DNA from 4 places in the Alcanivorax sediminis genome. Region 2 is predicted to be linked to each of the others. Evidence: predicted binding sites of a transcription regulator. Region 2 holds the regulator's gene; each other region holds the start of a gene.

Evidence for each region. The regulator FNR, encoded in region 2, switches genes on or off when oxygen is low (the NO sensors DNR and NnrR bind a similar motif). The targets are predictions, from matches to a motif close to TTGATNTANATCAA.
Region 1: the regulator FNR is predicted to act here: its motif matches at 1,620-1,633, upstream of GFN93_RS09600 (Hsp20/alpha crystallin family protein).
Region 3: the regulator FNR is predicted to act here: its motif matches at 1,271-1,284, upstream of GFN93_RS02710 (bacteriohemerythrin).
Region 4: the regulator FNR is predicted to act here: its motif matches at 1,934-1,947, upstream of clpB (ATP-dependent chaperone ClpB).

The regions. Positions count from the first base shown of each region.
Region 1 covers NZ_WIRE01000001.1:2,094,304-2,097,277, forward strand. The annotation lists gene GFN93_RS09590 (nitroreductase) at 1-159, shown strand, start outside; gene bla (subclass B1 metallo-beta-lactamase) at 184-939, opposite strand; gene GFN93_RS09600 (Hsp20/alpha crystallin family protein) at 1,010-1,525, opposite strand; gene GFN93_RS09605 (dodecin) at 1,719-1,934, shown strand; gene GFN93_RS09610 (DEAD/DEAH box helicase) at 2,086-2,974, opposite strand, start outside.
Region 2 covers NZ_WIRE01000001.1:2,624,683-2,627,656, forward strand. The annotation lists gene GFN93_RS11990 (sll1863 family stress response protein) at 1-266, opposite strand, end outside; gene GFN93_RS11995 (universal stress protein) at 281-1,198, opposite strand; gene fnr (fumarate/nitrate reduction transcriptional regulator Fnr) at 1,195-1,908, opposite strand; gene hemN (oxygen-independent coproporphyrinogen III oxidase) at 1,977-2,974, opposite strand, start outside.
Region 3 covers NZ_WIRE01000001.1:625,846-628,819, forward strand. The annotation lists gene GFN93_RS02700 (lysophospholipid acyltransferase family protein) at 1-337, opposite strand, end outside; gene GFN93_RS02705 (DUF5062 family protein) at 485-724, shown strand; gene GFN93_RS02710 (bacteriohemerythrin) at 749-1,213, opposite strand; gene GFN93_RS02715 (TonB-dependent receptor) at 1,403-1,780, shown strand; gene GFN93_RS02720 (NAD(P)-dependent alcohol dehydrogenase) at 1,868-2,824, opposite strand.
Region 4 covers NZ_WIRE01000003.1:120,538-123,511, reverse strand. The annotation lists gene clpB (ATP-dependent chaperone ClpB) at 1-1,786, opposite strand, end outside; gene pgeF (peptidoglycan editing factor PgeF) at 2,057-2,815, opposite strand; gene GFN93_RS16490 (hypothetical protein) at 2,823-2,974, opposite strand, start outside.

The DNA.
Region 1 (2,974 bases), 530 kb from region 2:
CTGGCGCTGTGGCGTTCGCCGCTGGAAAAACACTTCAACATTCCGAAGCATTACAAACTGCTGTGCGGTCTGTCGCTGGGCTATGAAGCAGATGAGACCATCAACCGGTTCAAGCCTGAGCGTGCTCCGCTGGAGGAGCTGCTGGTGCCGTTGAAATAAAGGTTTGTCACCCGGCCGGCAGCGTCACGGACGGTATCCCTGCCGGGCCAGTTCAAGGGTGTGATTCAGTAGCGGGTCTTCACCTACCGGGCCATGGCCAGGCACCACTATCTCTGCGGAGGGATAGCGTGTCTGGATACGGCTGATGGCGGCCCCCCAGCCTGCCGGGCTGGAACCCTCCACGTAGTGAATATCAACGGCGCTGGAAGACTTCACCGCGCAGCCGCCGAAAAGCAGCTTCATGTCGTCATACCACACGACGATGTTGTCAGGGCTGTGGGCCGGGCCGGGGTAGAAGACTTCCAGTGATCCGAGCTGGGCGGAGGTATCTTGCTCCAGTTCGTCGATGGCCTTGGGAAGCTGCTCGCGAGGGTACTTTGCCGCGGCAAGGGTTCGCGTCATGGGGTGCACATAGGCCGCAATGTGCTGCTCAGCCAAAGCAGGCAGCCCACCGATTCTGTCCGCATGGGCGTGAGTCAGAATGGCCATGTCCGGTTTCCTGCCAAAATAGTCTTCGATCCAGGTGAGTAGCTCGCTTGTGAGGGCATTCCCCCAAGCGGTATCGACCAGGATGAGCTGATCGTCGTCAAGGATAATCAGCCCATTGGCCGGGTAGCGTTCCCCCTCCACCCGCGCCCATGAGCGATGCACCCAAACGTGGTCATTCAGGGGGTAAACCTGGAGGTCTTCAGTCTGCAAGGTAAAGTCATGACCGCCAGAATCGAAATGGTGGCAGGCAGATAACAGCAGCAGGGTCAGGTAAACGAGTACGGATCGCATAACAGGCCTCCAGAGGGAGGCCCATGGTAGCGATTTCATCCGGGGCGGACGAGTTACCCGGTTCCTGTTTTCAATGGATCTCGATTTTCCTGCGGCCGTGACCATGTTGCTCATGGCGGGGTATGGTCAGGGACAGCACCCCGTTGTGAAAGACCGCGTTCATTTGCTCGCCATCCGCGTCTGCCGGCAAGGACAGCATGCGCTGAAACTGACCATATCGGCGTTCGCTGTAGTGGTAGCCATCCCGCTCTGATTCCTGGATGTCCTGCTTGTGGCCACTGATTTGCAGGCGTTCGTTGTCGAGGGTGATCTCCAGATCCTGCTTCTCGACACCCGCCAGTTCTGCGGTGATCAGGTAGTGGTCTTCCCGTTCAAGAATATCCAGATTCGGGCGGAAGGGAGCGCTGGGCTGAGCCTGGGGGGCAGGGGTGGTCCAGGCCATGTCGCCCAGCATTTGCTCGAACCAGTTGTCGAACTCTCTTTCCCAGCGCAACAGGGGGTGGCGTGGTTGCCGTTGAGGTAGTGGGCGGTCCCGGTTGCTCTCGTCGCTCAGCCAGTTCCATGGTGTCATTTTGTGCATATCCATCGCATTTCCTCCTGTATTGGCTCCCAGAATGAGGCAGTCGCCCTCCCTTTGTGAGCTTCTGGGGTGAGAGTTTCAATGCTTTTTCGTCTGTTTTTTGATCAGCGTCATGAAGCGGGAAGGCGAGGGTGCAAGCGGGGCTTTGCAGGCGCAGGATGGAAACATGGCTGACCAATCAGCGATAAGGAGAGCGCTCATGTCTGATCATCATGTTTACAAGAAAGTGGAACTGGTGGGCTCCTCAAAGGAGAGTATTGAGGACGCCATTCAAAATGCCCTGACCACGGCCAGTGAAAGCCTGGAACTCACCGAGTGGTTTGAAGTGACCGAGACCCGTGGGCATATCGTTGACGGGAAGGTGGGCCACTATCAGGTGTGCCTGAAGGTGGGTTTCCGGATTTCGGGATCCTGAAATAGCAGCAACAAGCTTCAAGCCGCAAGCTACAAGGAATAAAAAAAACCGCGCCAAATGACGCGGTTTTCTTAAAGCCTGCAGCGCGAGGCATCAGCCTGTGGGCATGTTGCTAGCCTGGCTTCGCGTTGCAGCGTGTAGCTTGATGCCGTTACACCGCTTCAAGCCCCAGGGACCGCTGACATACCCGCGCGGTGCGGATGGTGTGCAGCTGTTTCGGGGACAGATCGTCCGGCAGTTCCACAGTGCTGTGGTCCTGGTGGATCTTGATCGGGCCGATCAGGCGGCTGGGCAGTTTTGCTTCGTTGGCGATGGCGCCAACGATGTTGCCCGGCTTGACGCCGTGGTCGTGGCCAACCTGAATGCGGTACTCGCGCATGGGCTTGTCGTTGCGCTTGCCTCGGGGCGCGCGGTCATCTCGACCACTGCCGTTGGCGCGACGCTCACGACGTTCACGCGGTTCGCGAGGCTCACGTACCTGCTTGACGAACTTGGGTTCCTTGAGGATCAGCGGTTCGCGCTGGAACATGGCGGCAGCCAGGGCAACGGCCATGTCTTCACCGGACAGCTCCATGCTTTCCGAGATCTGCTTGACCAGCGCCCGGGTTTCTTCGATGTCGCCATCGTTGAGACGCGCAGCAAGCTGCTCCTGGAAGGCCGCAACGCGCTTGGCATTGAGATCATCCACGGAGGGCAGATCCATCTTTTCGATGCTCTGGCGGGTGGTGCGCTCGATCTGGCGCAGTACGTGTTGCTCGCGACGGCTGACGAACAGGATGGCATCACCCTGACGACCCGCACGGCCGGTACGACCGATACGGTGGACATAGGCTTCCGGATCACCGGGCATGTCGTAGTTGATGACATGGGTGATACGCGCCACATCCAGACCTCGAGCGACTACATCGGTAGCCACGAGAAGGTCGAAACGCTTGTCTTTCAGGCGCTGGACTGTCTTCTCGCGTTGCTGCTGCTGAATGTCACCATTGAGAGCGTCAGCGCGCAGGTTACGACGGTTCAGCTGCTCGGCCAGTTCCAGG
Region 2 (2,974 bases):
GCCAGAAGACCGGTTTTGAGGCCATCCCAGGCAATTTCGAGACCATCCTTGATGTCCTGCCAGGCATCTTCGCTGCGGGACTCCAGGTCTTCCAGCTTGGCTTCAAACTCTTTCCGCTGTTCATTGAATTCCGACAGCTTCTCTTCGGCTTCCTCTCGCCACTCGTGGCTGAGATCGCCAATGCGAGCCGCCAGGCGGTCACGCTGATAATCCCAGTCTTCCAGTTTCTGACGGACAGAATCTACAAAGTCCTTTTTCTCTGACATGGTCTTCTCCGTAATCAGGATTTCCAGGGGGTCTGAAAATCATCAGGCTTAACCACCAGCACATCACAGCTGGCCCGGGTTATAACGGCTTCGGCAGTGGCTCCCAGTAGCAGCCGTTCTGGCAGCTTTCGGTGCACGGTACCGACAATCAGCAAATCTACGTCGTTATCTTTGCAGTAGTGGGACAGGGTAGGGGCCACAGCCCCCTCAAGCATGACCAATTGATCAGAGGCAAAACCCTGGCCACTGGCGAACCGCTTGAATACCGCTTTCTGGCTCTCCTTGATATCTTCAAGGCTGCCACTGAACTCGGACAGGGCTTCCCCCATGAGCAGCACCAGGCTGTCGTCTACCGCATCCATGACATGGCAGACTTTCAGCGAGCCATCCAGCTGCTGCGCTATCGCCTGCGCCTGCGCGGTGACTTTCACCGACAATGAGTCAACCTCATCCTTGCCCGTCTCAGGGTCCACCGCCAGTAGTAGAGAAGGCGGGTTCTGCCAGGGTTGGCTGTGGATACAAAGCACATCACATGGCGCCTTGCGGATCAGCTGCCAGTCACGCGGGGTGAACAAGTGTCGCTTCAAACCACTCTCGGCACTGGTGTGCACCACCAGCACGGCGGGGTTGAATTGGAGGATGATGTCGCGCAGCGCATCGATTTCACGCTTTTCCCACAGCACGTGCGCGCTGCAGGTCATGCCGTGGGCCAGTGACGCGATCCTCTTCTCCCAGGCATGACGAATTTGGGTCGTGGCGGCCTCCAGTCTCTGCTTGTCATAACCCACCGCACGCACCATGGCGGAGCAATAACCGTTAACGGCAATAACGAGCGAGGTGCCACGGGCGGCGGCCAACTGCTTGGCCTTCTCAAAAGCGGGCTGAGGCGACTTGAGATCGGTATCCAGCACGACCATGACAGGCTGTGTCACAGGGAATCCTCCAGGGCAGGATCATGACCACACAGTTTGCCACGATCGAGAATCTCTACCTCACGGCCTTCTGCTCGCAACCAGCCGTTTTGCTGGAAACGAGTGAAAATGCGACTCACTGTTTCAACCGCCAGGCCAAGGTAGTTGGCAATGTCATAGCGAGACATGGGCAGTCGAAAAGCACGGTGACTCAGGCCTCGGCGCTGATGACGAGCCGACAGCGAAAGTAGCAGGGATGCCACTCGGTCATCCGCATTCTTCTTGCTGAGCAGCATGTGTAGCTCACGATCAGCCCGAATTTCATTACTCATCAGACTGAAAAAATGATGCTGTAAAGACGGAATTTTCTGCGACAACGCTTCCAGCTGCGAGAAGGGGATTTCACAGACTGTGGCCGTTTCAAGCGCTTTGGCATTGGAAATGTGATGAGCGGTACTGATCCCATCCATGCCAAGCACTTCCCCGGGCAGGTAAAAACCAGTGACCTGCTCATCCCCCTGATCACTCAGCACATAGGTCTTGATGGCACCGGATCGCACGGCATAGACCGCCTCAAAGCTGTCCGAAGCACGGAACAGGTGCTCGCCACGCTTTAGCGGGCGGCCTCGGTGAATAATATTGTCCAGCTGGTCCAGCTGGGCGGGGGCAACAGCCAGAGGCAGACAAACCGGACTAAGGCTGCATTCGCTACAGGAAACATGCTGTGACACGGGGTAACTCCCAAATCTTACGCTGCGTAAAGACACTGTCAGTGTAGTCCAACAGCGTCAATAATCACTCAGAGAATACGGCTATATTTTACTGTCGGCTTCTCAGTCATGTATTGATCAAAAGGCTGCACCAGGGCCCGGCTGACCAGCCGGCCCTGATCGGTGATTTTCAAATGATCCGCCGACAGGGTCACCAGGCCCTGATCGGCGAAAAAAGCCCAGCGCTGGAGCGCGTCGGCAAAGGTTTCAGCAAAATTGACGCCCCAACGCTGCTCAAAGGCGGGGATATCCAGATGAAGGTCGCACAGCAAGCGCATGATGACATCTTGGCGAATGCGATCATCCGAAGTTAGCAGATAGCCTTTTTCAATAGGGATCTGGCCATTTTCGACCCGGGTTTGCCACTGCTCGATGCCTTTCTCGTTCTGGACGTATAAATCGCCAATCTGACTAATGGCGCTAACCCCCATGGCGATCAGGTCTGCATCACCATGCAGACTGTATCCCTGAAAATTCCGGTGCAGTAGCCCATTCTTCTGCGCCACTGCCATTTCATCGGTCTCCAGAGCGAAGTGATCCATGCCAATGAAGCGATAGCCGGCACTTTGCAACATCTCACCAGCCCGGACATACATCCTTACTTTCTCCTCCGGGGAGGGCAGTTCATGACTGTTGATCTGTCGTTGTACCTTGAAGCGGTCTGGCAAGTGCGCGTAGTTATACAGCGAGATTCGTTCCGGTTTCAGCGTAATGATCTTGTCCAGGGTGCGCATCATGGAGGCTTCTGACTGGCGTGGCAGCCCACTGATCAGATCCAGATTGATGGAGCGGAAACCGAAATCTCTTGCCCAGTGCATGGTGTCTCGGATCATTTCCCAGGACTGGATTCGGTTTACCGCCTCCTGAACGCCGGGGTCCAGATCCTGGACTCCCAGGCTGACACGATTGAACCCCAGCCCCCGCAGCAGCCCCAACCGCGAACGATCTACAGTTCTCGGATCAATCTCGATGGCATAGTCACCCCGGTCATCCTCACGCAAGTTGAAGTGCCGGGCCATGTCGTAAA
Region 3 (2,974 bases), 2.0 Mb from region 2:
TCATCAGGGGGCCAAGGAGGGGATGGAACTGGAGTTCGTGCTTGCCGATGGCCACCATATCCCGGCGCACCAGTGAGGCAACGATAATCGGGTCGGTGCCACTCTGGTGGTTAATCACGAATACGGCGGGGCGTTGTGACAGCAGCGCTGCTTCCCCCTCCACCTGCAAACGGATACCGGCCAGGCCCAGCCCCAGGCGAGTCACCACTCCAATCCCCAGGTTGATGGCCCGGCGACGGCCAAACGGCAGGCAGACCACAAACAGCAGCATGCCTACGATGGGGGGCAGCACGAAGGCCAGCGCACTGCGTATCACGATGATTGGTCTGAAAGGCATAACCGAACCCCCAGCGGAAACAAATGTCCGCGCTCGCATCAGGTTACGCTATCAGAAAGCGTGCGGTTGCAGGTGAAGATTCGCCGTCTTACTACGCCGGCCGCTTTGTGTCAGTCTCTACCCAGGGAACCACGTGTGAGGCGCACCATGAAGAAGCTCAAGAATGAGAAGGAACTGGTGAAGAAGGCCATGCAGATTGGCGTGGCCTACGCCGAGGGAAGGGGAGTGGTGGAGTTTGAGGCCACGGATTCAGCATCGGAGAAACTGTTGTATATCTATCGATTGCTGGTGCATGACGGGGTGATCCAGCCCCTGCCGGAAGATCAGGTTTCGCAACCTGCCATCCAGCACAAACTGGCGATCTGGGCATCAAAGCAGAAGGGGTAATAACACTCCGCAAACGTTTCCCGGTCAGGTTACCCGGAAGTGTTTGCGGACATTCTCATTCACCCAGCCTCCCAGCCGCTCACGGCCGATGCTGTTGATAAAGTCGCGCACTTCATCGGCGTAAGCGCGATCCTCTTCCAGGATATGATGCAACAACCACTTTTCCAGCAACTGCAGCAGGGCTTCGGCCACATCTTCCCCTTTCTCCGTACTTCGCAGTAGCGATTCAATCCGCATGGTAAATTTGCGGTGCACATTGTGATGGTCGTCCAGCTCCTTATAGCCCGCCCGTTCCATGAGCGCTTCTTCAAAGCTGAAATGCGATTCAGTGTAGTCGACCAGATCATACAGAATCCGGGCTACGCCCAGGTAGGCATCGGGCTGACCAACCAATTTATCCAGCGCATTGATGAATTCCACTATGCGTTTGTGCTGCTGGTCGATGACCAGGATATCCAGTTCGTATTGCGGACCCCAAACGATACGCATGATCCACCTCCGGGATTAATTCATGCTTCACGCTAACAGCGCTCGAAAGGGGGGGTATAGACACAGATCAATGTTGCTGTACTTTGTCCCGGGGCGGCAATACAACCGTTTGGGCCTATTGAAAAATGCGGTTATACCCATTCTTCCTAAAGCGGATTATGCTTTTTATTTTTCAGGGAAGGATGAAACATGGACCGGAAATTCATGATGACAGCCCTGGGCTATGCCATCGTTGGCATGCTGCTGGGCATTCATATGGCGGCCAGTCATAACCACATTCAACACGTCACCCACGCGCATATCATGCTGATCGGGTTTGTGATCTCCATGGCCTACGCCCTGTGCCATAAAGTCTGGCTGGGCAACCTGACCAGTAGTCTGGCCAAGGTTCAGTATTACCTCCACCAGGCAGGCACCATTGTCGTGTTGGTCAGCCTGTTCCTGCTCTACGGCAGCTTCGTAAGCGCAAAGGCGCTCGAGCCGGTGCTCGCCATCAGTTCCATTACCTTGTTGGTGGCCATGATTCTGATGAAGGTGATGTTCATCAAGCACACCCGAAACGGTTGAGTACCGTGATACATCAGGCCGGGGCGGGGGCTCGAGTCCGACCGGCCTGATTCCCAGGGATCACTGTTCAGACCTTCTGGCCATTCTTTAATCTGCCAGCACCTCGATCACAACCTTGCCCCGGCAGCGACCACTGCGATTGCGCTCATAGGCGGCTTCACTGTCTTCCAGTGGGAACACGCTATCGATGATCGGTTTGAGCGTACCCTGTTCGACCATGTCCGCCAGGGTATCCAGATCCTGACGATAGGATTCCACCACCACAGTGTCGGCTTTCTTACCCAGTACCCGATACAGCGGCGTGGCCAGCATGGACATGCCCTGCCCACCGGTGGAAATAAAATGCCCCTTTCTTCCCAGCAAAGCCTTGCAGGTCAGAGGGGTTTCGTAGGAGGTGACATCAAAGACGATATCAAACTCCCCGGCCGTCTTGCGGTAATCGCCCTTGGTGTAATCGATCAAGGCGTCCGCGCCAAGCGCTCGCACAAAATCCAGATTGCGAGTACTGCATACCCCGGTGACGTGCATCTTCATCTGTTTGGCGATCTGTACCGCCAGGGTACCGACCCCGCCGGATGCGCCAATGATCAATACCGATTTACCGGCCTGGGCACCGCCCTTGCGAAGCCCCTGCAAGGCCGTTAAGGCCGCCAGTGGCAGTGAGGCGGCTTCATTGAAACTGAGATTCTTTGGTTTTTTGGCTACCCGGTGCTGGCTGATACGGGCCTGCTCCGCCAGCGACGCCGTGCGCAGGCGCATGTCCATGCCATACACCGCATCACCAATCTCGAAATGACGTACATTGGCGCCCTTGGCAATGACCACACCCGCCAGATCGTCACCGAAGATCGGTGGCAAACGCTGTGTGCCAACGGGGGTTGCGGCCATGGCCAGATGAAAGTTGAGCTTCCAGTCTTTGGGGTTGACCGACGCGGCATGCACATCCACCAGCACATCATCCGGACCCGGTTTTGCCGGTGCATCCATTTCCGAGAGGATCAGTTTGGTGTTCGGTCCCCACCCGGTGGTGGTGATGGCTTTCATGGCAGTGCTCCTTTCAGTTCGTGCGGCACAAGCTTAACAAAGGGCAGGGCGGAGATAGCAGTCCGATAATGCCAAGCCGGGGGAGGGTTTGTGTCAACGAACCGATGGCACCCGCCTGACACCCTGTACTCCCAATGGAGTCGTCTCATC
Region 4 (2,974 bases), on a different contig from region 2:
CGGACAAGCCAGCCCGGGAGCGACGCACCGCATTGGCCACGGCTTCCACCGCTTCGTTCTGGCCCACCACGCGCTGGTGCAAACTCTCTTCCATGCGCAGCAACTTCTCTTTCTCACCTTCCAGCATTTTTGAGACCGGAATGCCGGTCCACTTGGACACCACCTCGGCGATTTCTTCCTCGGTTACCTTGTTGCGCAGTAACTGGGTTTCCGCCTGAACCTGTTGTTCCTGATCCTGGGCCTGCTGAACCTTTTTCTCGAGCTCCGGAATCAGACCATATTGCAGCTCAGACATCTTGTTGAGATCTCCGGCACGACGGGCCTGCTCCATCTCTACACGGGCCTGTTCAAGCTCCGCCTTGTACTCGGCCGCGCCTTGCAGAGCCGCCTTTTCCGCCTGCCAGATTTCATCCAGATCAGCGTACTCTTTTTCCAGTTCGCCGATGTCTTCTTCCAGCTTGTCGAGTCGCTTTTTGCTGGCGTCATCATCTTCCTTGCGCAGCGCTTCGCGCTCCATCTTCAACTGGATAAGACGACGATCGAGACGATCCATTTCTTCCGGCATGGAGTCAATTTCCATACGGATTCGACTGCCCGCCTCATCAATTAAATCGATAGCCTTGTCAGGCAGCTGGCGATCCGTGATGTAGCGATGACTCAGCCGCGCAGCCTCAACAATGGCGCTATCGGTAATGTCCACACCATGGTGCACTTCGTAGCGTTCTTTCAGGCCGCGCAGGATGGCGATGGTGTCTTCCACCGTGGGCTCGTCTACCAGCACCTTCTGGAAACGCCGCTCCAGCGCCGCATCCTTTTCGATGTACTGGCGGTATTCATCCAGCGTGGTGGCACCCACGCAGTGCAGTTCACCGCGGGCCAGGGCCGGTTTGAGCATGTTACCCGCATCCATGGCGCCGTCGCCCTTGCCTGCACCGACCATGGTATGCAGTTCATCGATGAACAGGATGATGCGACCTTCCTGCTTGGCCAGCTCGTTGAGCACCGCCTTGAGGCGCTCCTCAAATTCACCGCGGTATTTGGCTCCGGCAATCAGCGCAGCCATATCCAGGGACAGCACCTGCTTGTCCTTGAGCCCTTCAGGCACTTCACCGTTCACAATGCGTTGCGCCAGACCTTCCACGATGGCCGTTTTACCCACACCGGGCTCACCGATCAGCACCGGGTTGTTCTTGGTACGGCGCTGCAATACCTGAATCGTGCGACGAATTTCATCATCGCGACCAATCACCGGATCCAGCTTGCCCGCCTCGGCACGCTCAGTGAGATTGACGGTGTACTTGTCCAGCGCCTCGCGCTTGTCTTCTGCATTGGGATCGTTCACCGTCTCGCCTCCACGCACCGCAGCAATTTTTTCCGCCAGGATTTTCTTGGTGACACCGGCATTCTTGAGAATTTTGCCCAGCTCACCACTGTCATCACAGGCCGCCAGCAACACCACTTCCGACGACAGGTACTGATCGCCATTCTGCTGCGCTTCACGATCGGCCAGGTTCAACAGACGACCAAGGCCCTGACCCATGGTGACATCACCATTGAAATTACTCACCGTGGGCAACTTGTCCACGGCCATATTCAAGGCGGTGATCACATCGGCAGGATTGGCACCGGTTTTTTCCACCAGCGGACGGGCCACACCCCCCTGCTGCTGCATCAATGCCAGCATCAGGTGCACGGGTTCAATGGTGCTATTGCCCTGCCCCACGGCCAGGGATTGCGCATCCGACAGGGCTTCCTGAAGGCGCGCGGTCAGTTTGTCCATTCGCATTACTTGGCTCTCCTTTGTCCGGCGGAGACCCGCCCGGCCACTCCCTGACGGCAAGCGACCGGCGATCACCGGAAATCAATCAACTGCCCCTAAGATGGGTCCGATTGGGCCAAGTTCAAGAGTAAGTGAAGAAAGGAACAGATTTTATTGCCGTGGATCAAGAAAGCGGCTTATCGCCATGATCACTGTGGGATAGGCAGGAGATGAGGCTTGTGACGCAAGAGGGGAGCCGCCGTTTGTCGGGTGGCGCATTTGCACGCTCGTCAGCCGCTATTGATTGCTCTCCCGGTCCAACCAGATCAGTGAGGCAAACCGACCGGTGTCGCCTTCCTTGCGATAGGAGTAAAAGCGGTCCAGGTCACAGGCCGTGCACAATTCGCCCCCCTGCACATCCGTCACCCCGAGGCTCGCGAGCTCGATCATGGCGGCATGGACCACGGAGAAGCGCCAGTGATGAGGCGTCGCATCTTCCCGAAAAGCCGTCTTGAACGCAGGGTTGGTGTCGGCGAAGGCACGATAAACCTCATCGCCCACCTGATAACATTTCCCGCAAATCGCAGGGCCCAGCCAGGCACTGACAGGCTCCGCATTGGGCGCGATGCTTTTTACCCCTTCAGCAATAACACCCGCCTGCAGCCCTCGCCAGCCCGCATGGACCGCCGCTACGGCAGTGCCATCATTCCTGGCCAGCAGCACCGGCAAACAATCCGCGGTGAGCACCACACATGGCCAGCGCTGCTGATCAGTCCAGACACCGTCAGCCTCATTATTCTGCTCATCTGCCCGAATCACCCGCTTGCCATGGACCTGCCACAACCACGCCGCGGGATGGTCCGCCTGGAGCAACTTTTCCACGTGACGCCGGGCCTGCTCCACTCGGCCAGGCTGATCGCCACAGTTCAGGCCCAGATTGAAGCCGTTCCATGGCTCCGGAGAATGCGAGCCGGCGCGGGTGGTCACCGCCACTCTCACCGCTGGGTGAGGGCGCCAGTCAGGCCAGAGCCACTGATCTTTCTGCGGCAGAGTCATAAATAGCTCATTGTGCGGCAGCGGAACAGATGCCGCTCGCCAGTTTCCACTTGAACAACACATCATGGTGGCTCGCTGTTGGAGCAACAATACCTGTATCCATACTGCCACCTCCCACCCTGACAGGAGCCCCCACTGACACCTCCGACTGGGCAACCG